3 regions of the Bacillus sp. F9_6S_D1_P_5 genome follow, and region 3 is predicted to be linked to each of the others. Evidence: riboswitches for the same ligand, from Rfam matches in the RefSeq annotation. Region 3 holds a riboswitch; each other region holds the start of a gene.
What was found. Region 3 has a riboswitch for S-adenosylmethionine ahead of ACUXEY_RS23340 (peptide ABC transporter substrate-binding protein). Riboswitches for the same ligand answer to the same signal wherever they lie in the genome.
Positions count from the first base shown of each region.

Region 1: linked by a shared signal. The riboswitch ahead of metI (cystathionine gamma-synthase/O-acetylhomoserine thiolyase) and the one ahead of ACUXEY_RS23340 (peptide ABC transporter substrate-binding protein) in region 3 are both predicted to bind S-adenosylmethionine.
Region 2: linked by a shared signal. The riboswitch ahead of ACUXEY_RS02015 (hypothetical protein) and the one ahead of ACUXEY_RS23340 (peptide ABC transporter substrate-binding protein) in region 3 are both predicted to bind S-adenosylmethionine.

Region 1 covers NZ_JBTREW010000003.1:158,791-163,079, reverse strand. Annotated here, with positions in the region: gene metC (cystathionine beta-lyase) at 1-523, opposite strand, end outside; gene metI (cystathionine gamma-synthase/O-acetylhomoserine thiolyase) at 520-1,632, opposite strand; SAM riboswitch class I at 1,874-1,983, opposite strand; SAM riboswitch class I at 2,187-2,296, shown strand; gene ACUXEY_RS05590 (bifunctional homocysteine S-methyltransferase/methylenetetrahydrofolate reductase) at 2,367-4,199, shown strand; gene metH (methionine synthase) at 4,199-4,289, shown strand, end outside.
Region 2 covers NZ_JBTREW010000001.1:406,566-410,854, reverse strand. Annotated here, with positions in the region: gene ACUXEY_RS02030 (group-specific protein) at 1-204, opposite strand, end outside; gene ACUXEY_RS02025 (NAD(P)H-dependent oxidoreductase) at 201-776, opposite strand; gene ACUXEY_RS02020 (SWIM zinc finger family protein) at 800-1,189, opposite strand; gene ACUXEY_RS02015 (hypothetical protein) at 1,443-1,760, opposite strand; SAM riboswitch class I at 1,801-1,899, opposite strand; gene ACUXEY_RS02010 (hypothetical protein) at 2,022-2,213, shown strand; gene ACUXEY_RS02005 (YwiC-like family protein) at 2,246-2,968, opposite strand; gene ACUXEY_RS02000 (ECF transporter S component) at 3,152-3,853, opposite strand; gene ACUXEY_RS01995 (ABC transporter ATP-binding protein) at 3,826-4,289, opposite strand, start outside.
Region 3 covers NZ_JBTREW010000024.1:28,288-32,576, forward strand. Annotated here, with positions in the region: gene ACUXEY_RS23325 (GRP family sugar transporter) at 1-6, shown strand, start outside; gene proC (pyrroline-5-carboxylate reductase) at 219-1,022, shown strand; gene ACUXEY_RS23335 (aldo/keto reductase) at 1,024-1,857, shown strand; SAM riboswitch class I at 2,010-2,114, shown strand; gene ACUXEY_RS23340 (peptide ABC transporter substrate-binding protein) at 2,247-3,887, shown strand; gene ACUXEY_RS23345 (peptide ABC transporter substrate-binding protein) at 4,274-4,289, shown strand, end outside.

The DNA.
Region 1 (4,289 bases), on a different contig from region 3:
ATGTATTATCAACAAAAGTAAGGGCGTCAATAGATTTTGCAAGTTTAGAAACAGCACGAATATCTGTCACTTTTAAAAGTGGGTTAGAAGGTGTTTCCACATAAAAGAGTTTTGTATTTGGCTTAATGTTTTGCTTTATTTCTTCTAAATTGGTCATATCAACAAATGTATGTGAAACACCGTAACGGGAGAGAACTTCAGTTATAATTCGATAAGTTCCTCCGTATACGTCTTCTGAAATGAGTACGTGATCACCTTGTGAAAGGAGGAGGAATGCAGTAGAAATCGCTGCAATTCCTGACGCGAACGCAAACCCTTTTGTTCCGCCTTCTAATAAAGCAATGATATCTTCAAGCGCTTCACGTGTTGGATTGCCAGAGCGACTATAGTCATATTTCCCGAACGTATCTACATCAAATTGGTGGAATGTTGATGTATTATAAATGGGAACGTTAACAGCTCCTGTTTGTGAGTCATGTTTATATTGGTTGTGTAGTAAGAGTGTATCTATAGAATAACTCATATTCTTACACCTTCTTTTACAAGTGTAATGGCTTGTTGTAAGTCTTGAATTAAATCGTTACTATTTTCAATGCCAACGGAAAATCGAAGAAGACGATTACATACACCGTTTTCTGTTCTGATTTCTTCAGGAATATCAGCGTGTGTTTGCGTTGCTGGATACGTCATTAAACTTTCAACACCACCGAGACTTTCAGCAAATGTAATTAAGGATAAAGATTGTAAGAATGGATTAATCCACGTTTCATCTTTCAGACGAAATGAGATCATGCCGCCTCTTCCAGGGTAAAATACATCTGTCACCCCGTCTTCATCATTTAAATAAGCGACAACTGCTTTTGCATTTTCTTCATGTTGTCTCATGCGAAGCGCTAACGTTTTCATACCGCGGATTAATAACCATGAGTCAAATGGGCTTAAGACCGCACCGGATGCATTATGATAATGGGCGATTTCCTCACAAAGTTCCTTTCCTTTTGCAACGACAAGTCCGCTTAGCACATCGTTATGCCCACCTAAATATTTCGTTGCACTATGCAGTACAATGTTAGCACCTTCTGTTAAGGGCTGTTGTATATAAGGCGTGTAGAATGTGTTGTCTACAATAAGGAGTAGTCCGTGTCTTTTCGCTACAGTTGCGACTGCGGTAATATCAGTAACTTGCATTAATGGATTAGTTGGAGTTTCTATGAAAATAGCTTTCGTTTCAGTTGTGATAGCTTGCTCAATTTGTTTAATAGATTGTGTATTTACGTATCTACATCGAACGTTCCACTTTTTTTCATGCTCAGAAAATAATCGATAAGTCCCGCCGTATAAATCTTCAGATACAATAAGTTCGTCTCCAGAACGGAATAGCGAAAGGACGAGGAGAACAGCCGCCATTCCGGAGCTACAGGCATAACCTTGTTCGCCGTATTCTAAGTCTGCGATTGCCTGCTCTAAAAGACCACGAGTTGGATTTCCAGTTCTTGAATAATCAAAGCCAGTAGATTTACCAATTCCTTCGTGACGATAAGCAGTTGAGAAATAAACAGGCGGGTTAACAGTTCCTGTTGTAGTTTCGCTCCGGTTTCCGATTTGTGCTAGTTTCGTTTCAATAGTTGACATGTGAAAATTCCTCCTTTTTAAATGAACAATTAAGTGAATGTAAAGTGAAACTTTAATCAGTGAGGGATTCATCCCCACTAATTATCAGCCCTCACCAATCGGGCTTTTACGGGCAGTTGATTCCCACCTAACTTCTTTGTTCCAGCTGAATTTTGAGTTGGGAATCTTACTGCCCTCAAATAGCGGGGGAAAATAAAAAAAGCCTTCTAAGAAGAAGGCTTTCGGTTTGAATAGAGTCTTCTTCTCATCTGTCAAATCTTTCACAATTTGCTGGAATTAGCACCTTATTAACAAATGTTAATGGTTGCTGAGGTGTCATAGGGCCAGTCCCTCTACCTCTCTAGATAAGAATGTTCGTATGAAATTTTATTATGTTTTTAACTTTACAACAAAAGATAATTGAATTGCAACTTTATTTTAAATAATTTTTATTTTTCCGCAAGTGTCATTGACTTTTGCATTTGTGCGTGCTAAATTTATTAAAAAATTAACAAACATTGTTAAAAGGGGAACGCATTTCCTTTTAGCTACATAAATAAAATAATAAAGACAAACTCTTATTGAGAGCGGTGGAGGGAAAGGCCCTGTGAAACCCGGCAACCTTCAAACGAAATGTTTGAAACGGTGCTAATACCTGCAAAACGAGTGTTTTGCATAATAAGAGGAGGACCAATTATGTCCCCCTCTTCAAAGTGAAGAGGGGGTTTTTATATTGATAGAAATGAGGGAGATTGGTGAAATTACTAGATTTATTATCGAAAGGAATTGTAATAGGTGATGGTGCGGTTGGGACGTTATTACATTCACACGGTTTGCAAAGTAGTTTTGAAGAATTGAATATATCTGATCCGGATTTAATTATATCGATTCATAAGCAATATGTAGCTGCTGGGGCTGATGTGATTCAAACAAATACGTACGGAGCAAACGAAGCGAAATTACGTATGTATGGTTTAGAAAATCAAGTTACTGAAATTAATAGAGCAGCAGTCAAACTGGCGAAAGCATCTGTTACAGACAGAAACGCTATTTTAGGAACAATCGGTGGTATGAAACATATTGGAGCTGTTACGACAACTGATATGGAAAGAGAATTTATGTTACTTGAGCAGGCAAGTGCTTTACTAGAAGAACAGGTTGATGGATTACTATTAGAGACTTTCTATGATGAGTTTGAATTACTTCATGCTGTTCAGGTGTTACGAAAACAAACGAATATTCCAATTGTAGCTCAATTAGCGTTACATGAGGCAGGTACGACTCAAAATGGAAATGATGTAAATGAAATATTAAAACAGCTTTTAGATTATGGTGCAAATGTCGTTGGATTGAACTGTCAACTAGGGCCGCTTCATATGACAGAAGCTTTTAAAATGATATCGATTCCGAAAAATGGTTACTTATCAGCATACCCAAATGCAGGTCTCCCAAATTATGTGGAGGGACGTTACGTATATGAGGGAAGTCCGGCTTATTTTGAAGCGATGACACCGAAATTTATTGAGCAAGGTATTCGTTTATTGGGTGGTTGTTGTGGCACGACTCCAGAACATATTGAAAGTATGAAACGTGCAATTGCAAATGTTACACCTGTAATAGAAAAGGATACGATTCAAAGACCGAAAGTAGTTCATACACACGAGAAACGTTCGAAAGCTCATGTTACTTTAGCTGAGAAAGCAAAAAAACAAACGACAGTAGTAGTGGAATTAGATCCACCGAAAACGTTAGATACGCAGCGGTTTTTTGAAGGAGCAAGAGCTTTGAAAAGAGCTGGAGCAGATGCTATTACTCTAGCAGATAATTCATTGGCATCGCCTCGCGTCTCGAATATGGCAATGGGAGCATTATTAACGAAGCACGATATTCCGGTATTGACGCACTTAACGTGTAGAGACCATAACGTCATCGGATTACAATCTCATTTACTAGGATTATCAGCGTTAGGCATGGAAGAAGTGTTAGCTTTAACTGGTGATCCAGCACGTGTCGGTGATTTTCCAGGTGCCACTTCTGTATATGATTTGTCCTCTATTGAGCTCATTAAAATGATTAAAGAAATGAACGATGGGCGTTCTATTTTAGGGAAATCAATAGGGCAAGCAACAAGGTTTTCAGTGGGAGGTGCTTTTAATCCGCATGTAAGACATTTAAAAGCAGCGGTTAAGCGAATGGAACGGAAAATAGATGCTGGAGCGGAATATTTCTTAACGCAACCGATTTATGATATCGCGTTAATTGAAGAAGTGTATGAAGCGACAAAGCATTTGAAGCAGCCTATTTTTATTGGGATTATGCCACTAATAAGTAAACGGAACGCAGATTTCCTTCATTTTGAGGTGCCAGGTATTACGCTACCTGAAGAAGTAAGAGAGAGAATGGATGGACATGAAACGAAAGAAGCAGCAATTGAAGAAGGGATTCGTATTTCACAAGAATTGATCGATACGGCGATGAAATATTTTAACGGCATTTATCTTATTACACCATTTCTAAAATATGAAATTACAGAACATCTTGTTAAATATGTGAGAGAAAAGCAAGAAGTGAAAGAAGGTATTAATTGATGAAATGTATAGAAGAAAAATTACAAAATAACATCTTAATATTAGATGGTGCAATGGGAACGATGATCCAGCAAGAGGACTTAACGGCGG
Region 2 (4,289 bases), on a different contig from region 3:
TGTATCATATTCTTTACTTCCCCTTACCACCTCATCAACTTCTCTTTCACAAATCCCTCTTATTAAATAATCATTTCTTAATTGAATCTGCATTTGTTGAAACGTTTCACTACATTTTTTCAATTGAAGTAAACATGTAATATACGTCCGAAAAAGTTCGTTATCATACTGACAACACTTTATAATACGATCGATTTCATTCATAATGTACGAGCCTTTTCTTCTATTTGTAATAACCACTTTTCCCGCTTCTCTCGTTTACTCGTTTTTACAGATTGAAAAACTGACCGCTTTATATCGCGAATGCCGCAAAAACGTAAAACACCTCTCTTCATCATAATCCAATCGGCTGATCGATATAATAATGCGACGTACCATAACGGTGAATCTAACGTATTAATTACCCATGCCTTCTTACCTTTCAATAAACCTTTCGGCAGGGCTCCTTCATATTTATAAGCAAATCCAGCAACGAAAATGCGATCAATAAACCCTTTTAAAATAGCTGGCATGCCCCACCACCATATTGGATAAATGAAAAGAAGAGTATCTGCTTCTTCCACTAATGTTCTGTAACGAGCTGTTTCTTCTTCATTTACTAAATCACGTCTTTTCTTCTCTTCATTAAATACAAGAACCGGATCAAATTTTTCTTTATATAAATCAAGTACCGTAACCGAATGGTTTGTTTCTTGCAATCCTTTTTGCACATGCTTTAAAATCGCCGCATTAAAACTGGAAGGACTAGGATGAGCGTATACAATTAGTACATTCACTACAAAACAACTCCCTCTATAAGTTAAAGTTTCCCCTTCTTTAACATTCTCTCTACAATTTGCACGTTTTTTGAGCTTTGTAATAAACGGTTTAATACGGTCAATAACTCTTCCTTTTCTAAATCTTTCAATTTCTCTTTCACCGTACTCTCACCAGCACTTTGAATATCATAAACAACTGCCGCCATATGTTTACAATAATTTTCATATGGACATTCGCAGCTACTTTCTGTAAAATCTTCAAGATCAATAATCACTTCATAGTTTCCTGCATTTCCAGTAACGAAAGCAAATATTTTCTTGTCTTGTATTTCAACATCATCTACATGTCCTTCTTCATAATATTCATATCCTTTATCCATAATGTACTTAGGAATCCATTTCGTTATATCATGTAATAAGTAAGCGTACATAACAACACCTCTTCCTTTAATTCCCTTTTGACTTCTAGAGCCACTGCATGTTATTCTAATAACTGTCAAATAGCAAGTCTATATGACAAAACGACTGACACCTATTCGGCGAAGGTGTCTCTTTTCATTTGCAGCCGATATGAAGTGCCTCTTTCAGGCACATTCAATCTTTGACACTACACACTCAACACCATTCCCTGTATCAGGCTGCTTAAGCAGTCTTTTACTCTACATACTTCAAAAAAAAGAGAGCTCAGCTCCCTTTTCTCGCCTTATAAAATACCCCTTTTTCAGTATAGAGATATTCATCAGCTAATGTAATTTTCCCATCCAGTTTCAGTTCATCTAATAGTCTTGATAAATAAAATTGATGTAACATCTTTTTCGTGAATTTTCCTTCATGATGCGAAACGATATGTTCTTGAATATCTAACAATGATATTGGCTTATCTTGCTCTATCATATATTCATAAACTGTACTACGCAGTTTTACGTATTTTTCGAGTGTCACAGTACTTCGCAACCCCTTTCTTCTTAATATAAATTTTCGTAATCGGTTTTTTTGCAACAAAAAAACCTCTCCGATAAGAAGAAGTTACGTATATATCTTCGTCTTATCTCCCAGAACAAATATGTTCTGCTGGAATTAGCACCTGCATCGCGGTTGCTGGGTTTCATCGGGCCAGTCCCTCCACCTCTCTGGATAAGAAAATATTCACTTAATTCTTACTATACGTAATTTCATTTCAATTGTCAAACAAATATAACAAATAATATTTTCTTCTTTACTGTTCATACTATACATATATGAGTATGCAAGGAGGAATATGAAATGCACGAAAATGCTCGCGGATATGTACAAGATTCTTTTCAATCATTACAAGAAGCAAAACATTGTTTAGAAGCAGCACTACAGACTGTTGAAAAAGATTTTAATCGCGCACGTATTGAACAATCCCTTTATGCGATCGAACAAGCTATTCAACGCTGCGATTACACCGTTCACATTTTAGAACAAGATTGAAAAAACTTCCCATCATAAGGTGGGAAGTTTTTTCAAATGGCATACTTCATAATTATTACCGTTATGATTAAAAAATATACAGAATTAGCAATTTCTAAAATCCCTACTTTTATAATAGAAATCTTTTTGCCGTACAACATAATTGCTCGAATGACACTCGGTATGAAGATAAGAGAGCACCACGGATTGATAGCAAATACGATGATTGTTAATAGAATATGGTAACCCCATGATATAAGACGATACTTCGGGTTATTTTTCTCACGAATCATCGTTTTCACATAAAACGTACTTCCTAAAAAATATAAAAATGATATAAGCGCAATAAATAGTGCTGTTTTATCTATAAGTTTCATTGAAAAATAATAACTAACTAAACCACCAATACAGAAAACAATAATCGCACTAATGTCATTTAGTAATGCTCTTTCATTCTTTTGACGAGCGTAATACATATTTACTATAAAGAATAGAATCATGACTGCTACGAATAAAAGAATGCGCCATTCATATAATAGAGAGATCATCCCAAATACGAAAGCGATGATAAAATATACAATTGCTGCATGTAAAAACTCTTTTTTTCGTCTTTGCTTTATGTACGTAAGAAATGGATACGTAGCTAAATAGATAAAGAACCACGCTAAAAACAATGGAATATGATACATAGTAGGTTTCCCAAGTATGACACTTAATAGAAACGGTATAACGAGCATGGCCCATGCACCGTGTTGCTTCGGAATAACTAACTTCATTAACTATACACCTCCTCTTTGAAAATAGTTCTCACCTATTATTATACAAATAATTTTATATAGTAACGGATATATATTGGACTATTTTTTGACAATAAAAAATGCTCCTTACAATATGTAAGAAGCATGAAAGAGGCAAACGAATATGTAAGTCGCGACCCTACCTTATATGAGTATGCTTTTCTATGCCATGTTATGCTTATCTAATATGCCATATTTCTTTTTAAATCTTGTAAGAATCGTAATCCAAGACGTACTAAATAGTAGTAAGAAAATAACATTCGAAATCGCATGGCTCAAATCGAAATAAAAACTTGCGATATAATACGAAACGACAGCTTCCCACGTTGCCTCACGTATAAACCCGAGAAGCCCCCACAAGTTCATAATCCAGCCAAATAAAAATCCAACAAACAATCCGTATAGAAGTCTTCCCCATAACTTTTTCATTAAAAATGTATTACGTAATAATCCAGCTATAAAACCAATCATCCCCCAAGAAAACATTTGCCACGGCGTCCACGGACCTTGTCCTAAAAAAATGTTAGACACGATAGCAGCGGTTGCCCCGATCATAAAACCAGTTTCACTCCCAAACACGATTGCAGAAACGATAATGACAAAAGAAGTCGGCTGTACACTTGGTAAAAGAGAAAATGGTACGCGGCTAACTGCTGCAATTGCTGCTAACACAGCAACGAGAACAATTTCACGTGAAACAAACGCTTGTCTTTCAAAGCGGATATAGAACGGTAACATAATAACAACTAATAAAAACAAACTACTTAACATGTAATAGCCGTCCATGATAAGTGTCGTAAAGAGTAATGTGCCTATTATTACTGCAAAAATACATATTATGAATGCAACATATCGTTTGGACACGCTTCGTACACATCCTCCCACGTTAATGCATATGGCAATTCTTTTCGAATGAATCGATTGATAGATGTTGTATAAAAGAAGTTACCACTAAAAAATTCTTTCGGTGCATCATTCATAATGACTGCTCCGTCAAATAACATCATACATTGATCAACGTATTTTGCTGCAAATTCAATATCATGCGTTGCCATTACAATTGTTGTACCTTCTTTTTGCAACTTCCTAAATAGTTCTCCTACTCTTTCTTTCTTCCATGGATCTAGCCCCTTTGTCGGTTCATCCAGCAATAATAACGTTGGCTTTGATAATAATGTCGTACATAACGCAAGTAATTGTTGCTCTCCTCCGCTACAATCGTGCGGATGGCGTTCTTTAAGCGAGTACAACCAAAACTGTTTTAGCGTATCTTCTGCTATTTCTTTTCCTTGTTCTCCGT
Region 3 (4,289 bases):
GCATAAACTTATAGTCTATTAATCCCTGAAGCGGTTATGCTTCAGGGGTTTTTTATTACAACTATTTTTTAAGTATAATAATTTTTATAACCTTATTTGTATTAACCCTCCTCCCTCCATTTTCATCCTTTTCACGATAAGCCTTATCCTTTTACAAAATTCTCTTAGAAATGGTATCGTTTTTTATAACATATCTTCACTAGAAAGGAATAAAGGATATGCTAACTAAACATCGAATTTTATTTATTGGTGCTGGTCGTATGGCAGAAGCTATATTTTCCGGATTACTTAAAACAAGCAAAGAATACATCGAAGAAATTATCGTTTCTAACCGAAGCAACGTAGAAAAGCTAAAGCAATTACAAGGGCGATATGATGTGTCTACTACAACAGATTGGAAGCAGCATGTTACATCTGTTGATACGATTGTTTTAGCAATGCCACCTTCTGCACATGAAGAATTATTAGCAGAATTATCTCCGTTACTATCGAATCAACTTGTCGTAACGGTAGCTGCTGGCATTGGTCCATCTTATTTAAAAGAAAGACTTCCCGGGGGGACACCTGTTGCTTGGATTATGCCAAATACAGCTGCTGAAATTGGCAAGTCTATCTCCTTATATACAATGGGACAATCAGTAAACGAAATGCATCAGGAAACCTTGCAACTGCTTTTAAGAGGGATTGGTACTTCGCAACTTTGCACTGAGGAAGAAGTTCATCAGCTTACTGCCGTTACTGGAAGTGCACCAGCTTTCCTTTATTACTTTGCTGAAAGCTTAATTGAAGCAACAAAAAATTATGGAGTCGATGAAGCAACTGCCAAACACCTTGTCATTCAAATGATTTCTGGCTCTGCTTCTATGCTTGAACAAACGCAAGATCCAGCTAACCTCCGCGAACAAGTAACAACACCAGGTGGTTCCACAGCTGAGGGTCTCAAAGCTTTATATGAATATAATTTTTCAGAGGCAATTCAAAAAGCAGTAGAAGCAACAAACAAAAAAGCTAGGGGGAAATAATATGAATTTAACAAGTTTAAAAGACTATACAACATTACATAACGGTGTAAAAATGCCTTGGTTCGGTTTAGGTGTTTTTAAAGTAGAAGATGGTTCAGAAGTAATTGAATCTGTAAAATCAGCAATTAAAAATGGCTACCGAAGCATTGATACTGCAGCAATTTATCAAAACGAAGAAGGCGTTGGACAAGCAATCCGTGAATCCAGTGTTTCACGTGAAGAATTATTTATTACATCAAAAGTATGGAATAGTGATCAAGGATATGAAACAACACTTCAAGCATTTGAAACTACATTAGAGAAATTAGGTCTAGAATATTTAGATTTATATTTAGTACATTGGCCTGTAAAAGGGAAATATACTGAATCGTGGAAAGCGTTAGAAAAGCTTTATAAAGATGGCCGTGTTCGTGCAATTGGCGTGAGTAATTTCCATATTCACCACTTACAAGACGTATTTGAAATTGCTGAAATTAAGCCAATGGTCAACCAAGTGGAATACCACCCACGTTTAGCACAAGAAGAATTACATGCTTTCTGTAAAGAACATAACATCCAGCTTGAAGCTTGGTCACCATTAATGCAAGGACAGCTACTAGATAACCCAACATTACAAGACATTGCGACAAAATATAATAAATCAACTGCACAAATTATTTTACGCTGGGATCTACAAAACGAAGTTGTAACAATCCCTAAATCTATTAAAGAACATCGCATTATTGAAAATGCAAATATATTCGATTTTGAATTAAGTGCGGATGACATGAAAGCAATTCAAGCTCTAAATGAAGATCGTCGCGTTGGTCCAGATCCAGATAACTTTAACTTCTAATAAAAAAACCACTGCCATATGCAGTGGTTTTTTCGTCAAAGAAAACTGAAAATTTAAACTATATTTCATTCGGTTGACACTTCATTATCCAAGGTGTAAGATTTTGAATTATCAAAGAAACGCAAAAATTAATAAAGTTTATTCGTTTACTCATTGTATCAAGAGAGGTGGAGGGACTGGCCCTTTGAAACCTCGGCAACAGGTTCGTTTTGAATACTGTGCCACTTCCTGCAAGCTTTATGCTTGAAAGATAGAATGAGGGACTTCGTTTATATACGGGTGCATAACTTGTACGTAAAAATCCCTCTTTCTCAATATGAAAAGAGGGATTTTTTATTTTTCATTTCCCTCATCATCATCCAAACTTAATTATTTAGGAGGAAAATCAAATGAAAAAGAAGTTTGTACCCGGTATTGCGTCAGTTGTAGGAGTAAGTATTTTATTAACTGGTTGCGGTAGTTATAAAAACGAAGCAAGCGGAGCAAATGCAAAAGACGAGGCGCCTAGTAAGCAGGTTTTAAACTTATCTTCACCTACTGAAATACGAACAATGGATACAGCTCGTGCTACAGATACTGATTCTGGTCAAGTAATGAGAAACGTATTTGAAGGTTTGTATAATCTTGGTGAAGGTAACAAACCTGTCCCTGGTGTTGCAAAATCTCATGAAGTAAGTGGCGATAAAAAGAAATACACATTCCACCTGCGAGATTCAAAATGGTCAAACGGCACTCCTGTTACAGCGAAAGACTTTGTCTTCGCTTGGCAAAGAGCTGTTGATCCAGCAACAGCCTCTGAATATGCATTTCTATTCTTTGATATTAAAAATGCAACAAAAATTAACAACAAAGAACTTCCAGCCGATCAACTTGGTGTAAAAGCAATTGATGACCATACGTTTGAGGTAGAATTAGAACGCCCTGTTCCGTACTTTATTAGCTTAACAGCGTTCCCAACATTTCTACCAATTAACGAGGAATTCTTTAAAGCACAAGGTGATAAGTACGCTTTAGAAGACAATACAATCTTGTACAACGGAGCTTTTACACTAAGCGATTGGAAGCACGAGCAAAGCTTTAAATTCAAGAAAAATCCTACCTATTGGGATAAAGATACTGTCAAACTGGAAGAAATCAATTTTAACGTCGTAAAAGAAAAATCTACAGAAGTAAATTTATTCGAGTCAAAACAATTAGACCGTATAAAACTAACATCTGACTTCGTTGATAAATATAAAAAAGATGCCAACTTTAAAGAACGGCCGAACGTAGGGGTACAGTTTCTACGTATGAATCAACAAAATAAAGTACTTCAAAACGTTTCTGCACGCCAAGCAATCGATCAAACAATCGATCGAAAATCCTTTGTAAATACGTTATTAAATGACGGCTCTACACCAACCTCTAGTCTCGTGCCGAAAAACTTCGCAAAAGGACCTGACGGAACAGACTTCCGTACTGCAAACGGTGATTTAACAAAGGTTGATACAAAATCTGCACAAGAATTATGGAAAAAGGCGAAACAAGAACTTGGATCTGAAAAAATAACGTTAGAACTATTAACAAGTGACGGTGACCTTGAGAAGAAAACTGGTGAATTCTTAAAAGGACAACTAGAAAAGAATTTAGATGGCTTAACAGTAAAAATAAAGCCGCAACCACGTAAACAACAAGTTTCACTTTTATTAAAAGGTGACTACGAAATTGGAATTGACGGCTGGAGCCCTGACTTTGCGGATCCAATTACATTCCTTGAGCTATTTACAACGAATAACCCTTACAACTTAGATCATTACTCTAATAAGGAGTTTGATGAAACAATAGCAAAAGTGAAAACAACTTTAGCTGGTGATGAAAAAGCTCGCTGGGAAGCATTACTAGCATCCGAGAAAATATTATTTAAAGACTCTGTTATCGCTCCTCTTTACCAAAAAGGCGAATCTTATTTAGAACGTTCTTATGTGAAAGGAATTGTGCAAGTGGACTTTGCAGGGCAATTAAACTTCAAATGGGCAAAAATTGAAAAATAAAAGGCAAGCTGAATTGAAGTTTTTCTATCTACAGCAATTATTTTATTGGAAAAATGTATTAAAAGCGGATTCTCAATAAGAGAAAATCCGCTTTTTTAGTATATTATTTTAAAAAATTAATACTCAACTTTTTATTATTGACATATAGTTATTTCCAGTGTTAATATTCTAAATAATCAAAGAAACGAAATATTTAACCATCAAAATATAATGTCTTCTACGCTGAAACATATAACGATAGATTATAGTTCAGCATGTATATACATATAGAACACCTGATTACCTACATGCACATATCTATAATAGGTTTTCTCTTCTTCTATAGTTACACTTCAAGACACGGACATTATGACGTTACGAACAACACATTTAGGGAGGAACGAACAATGAAGAAAAAAGTTG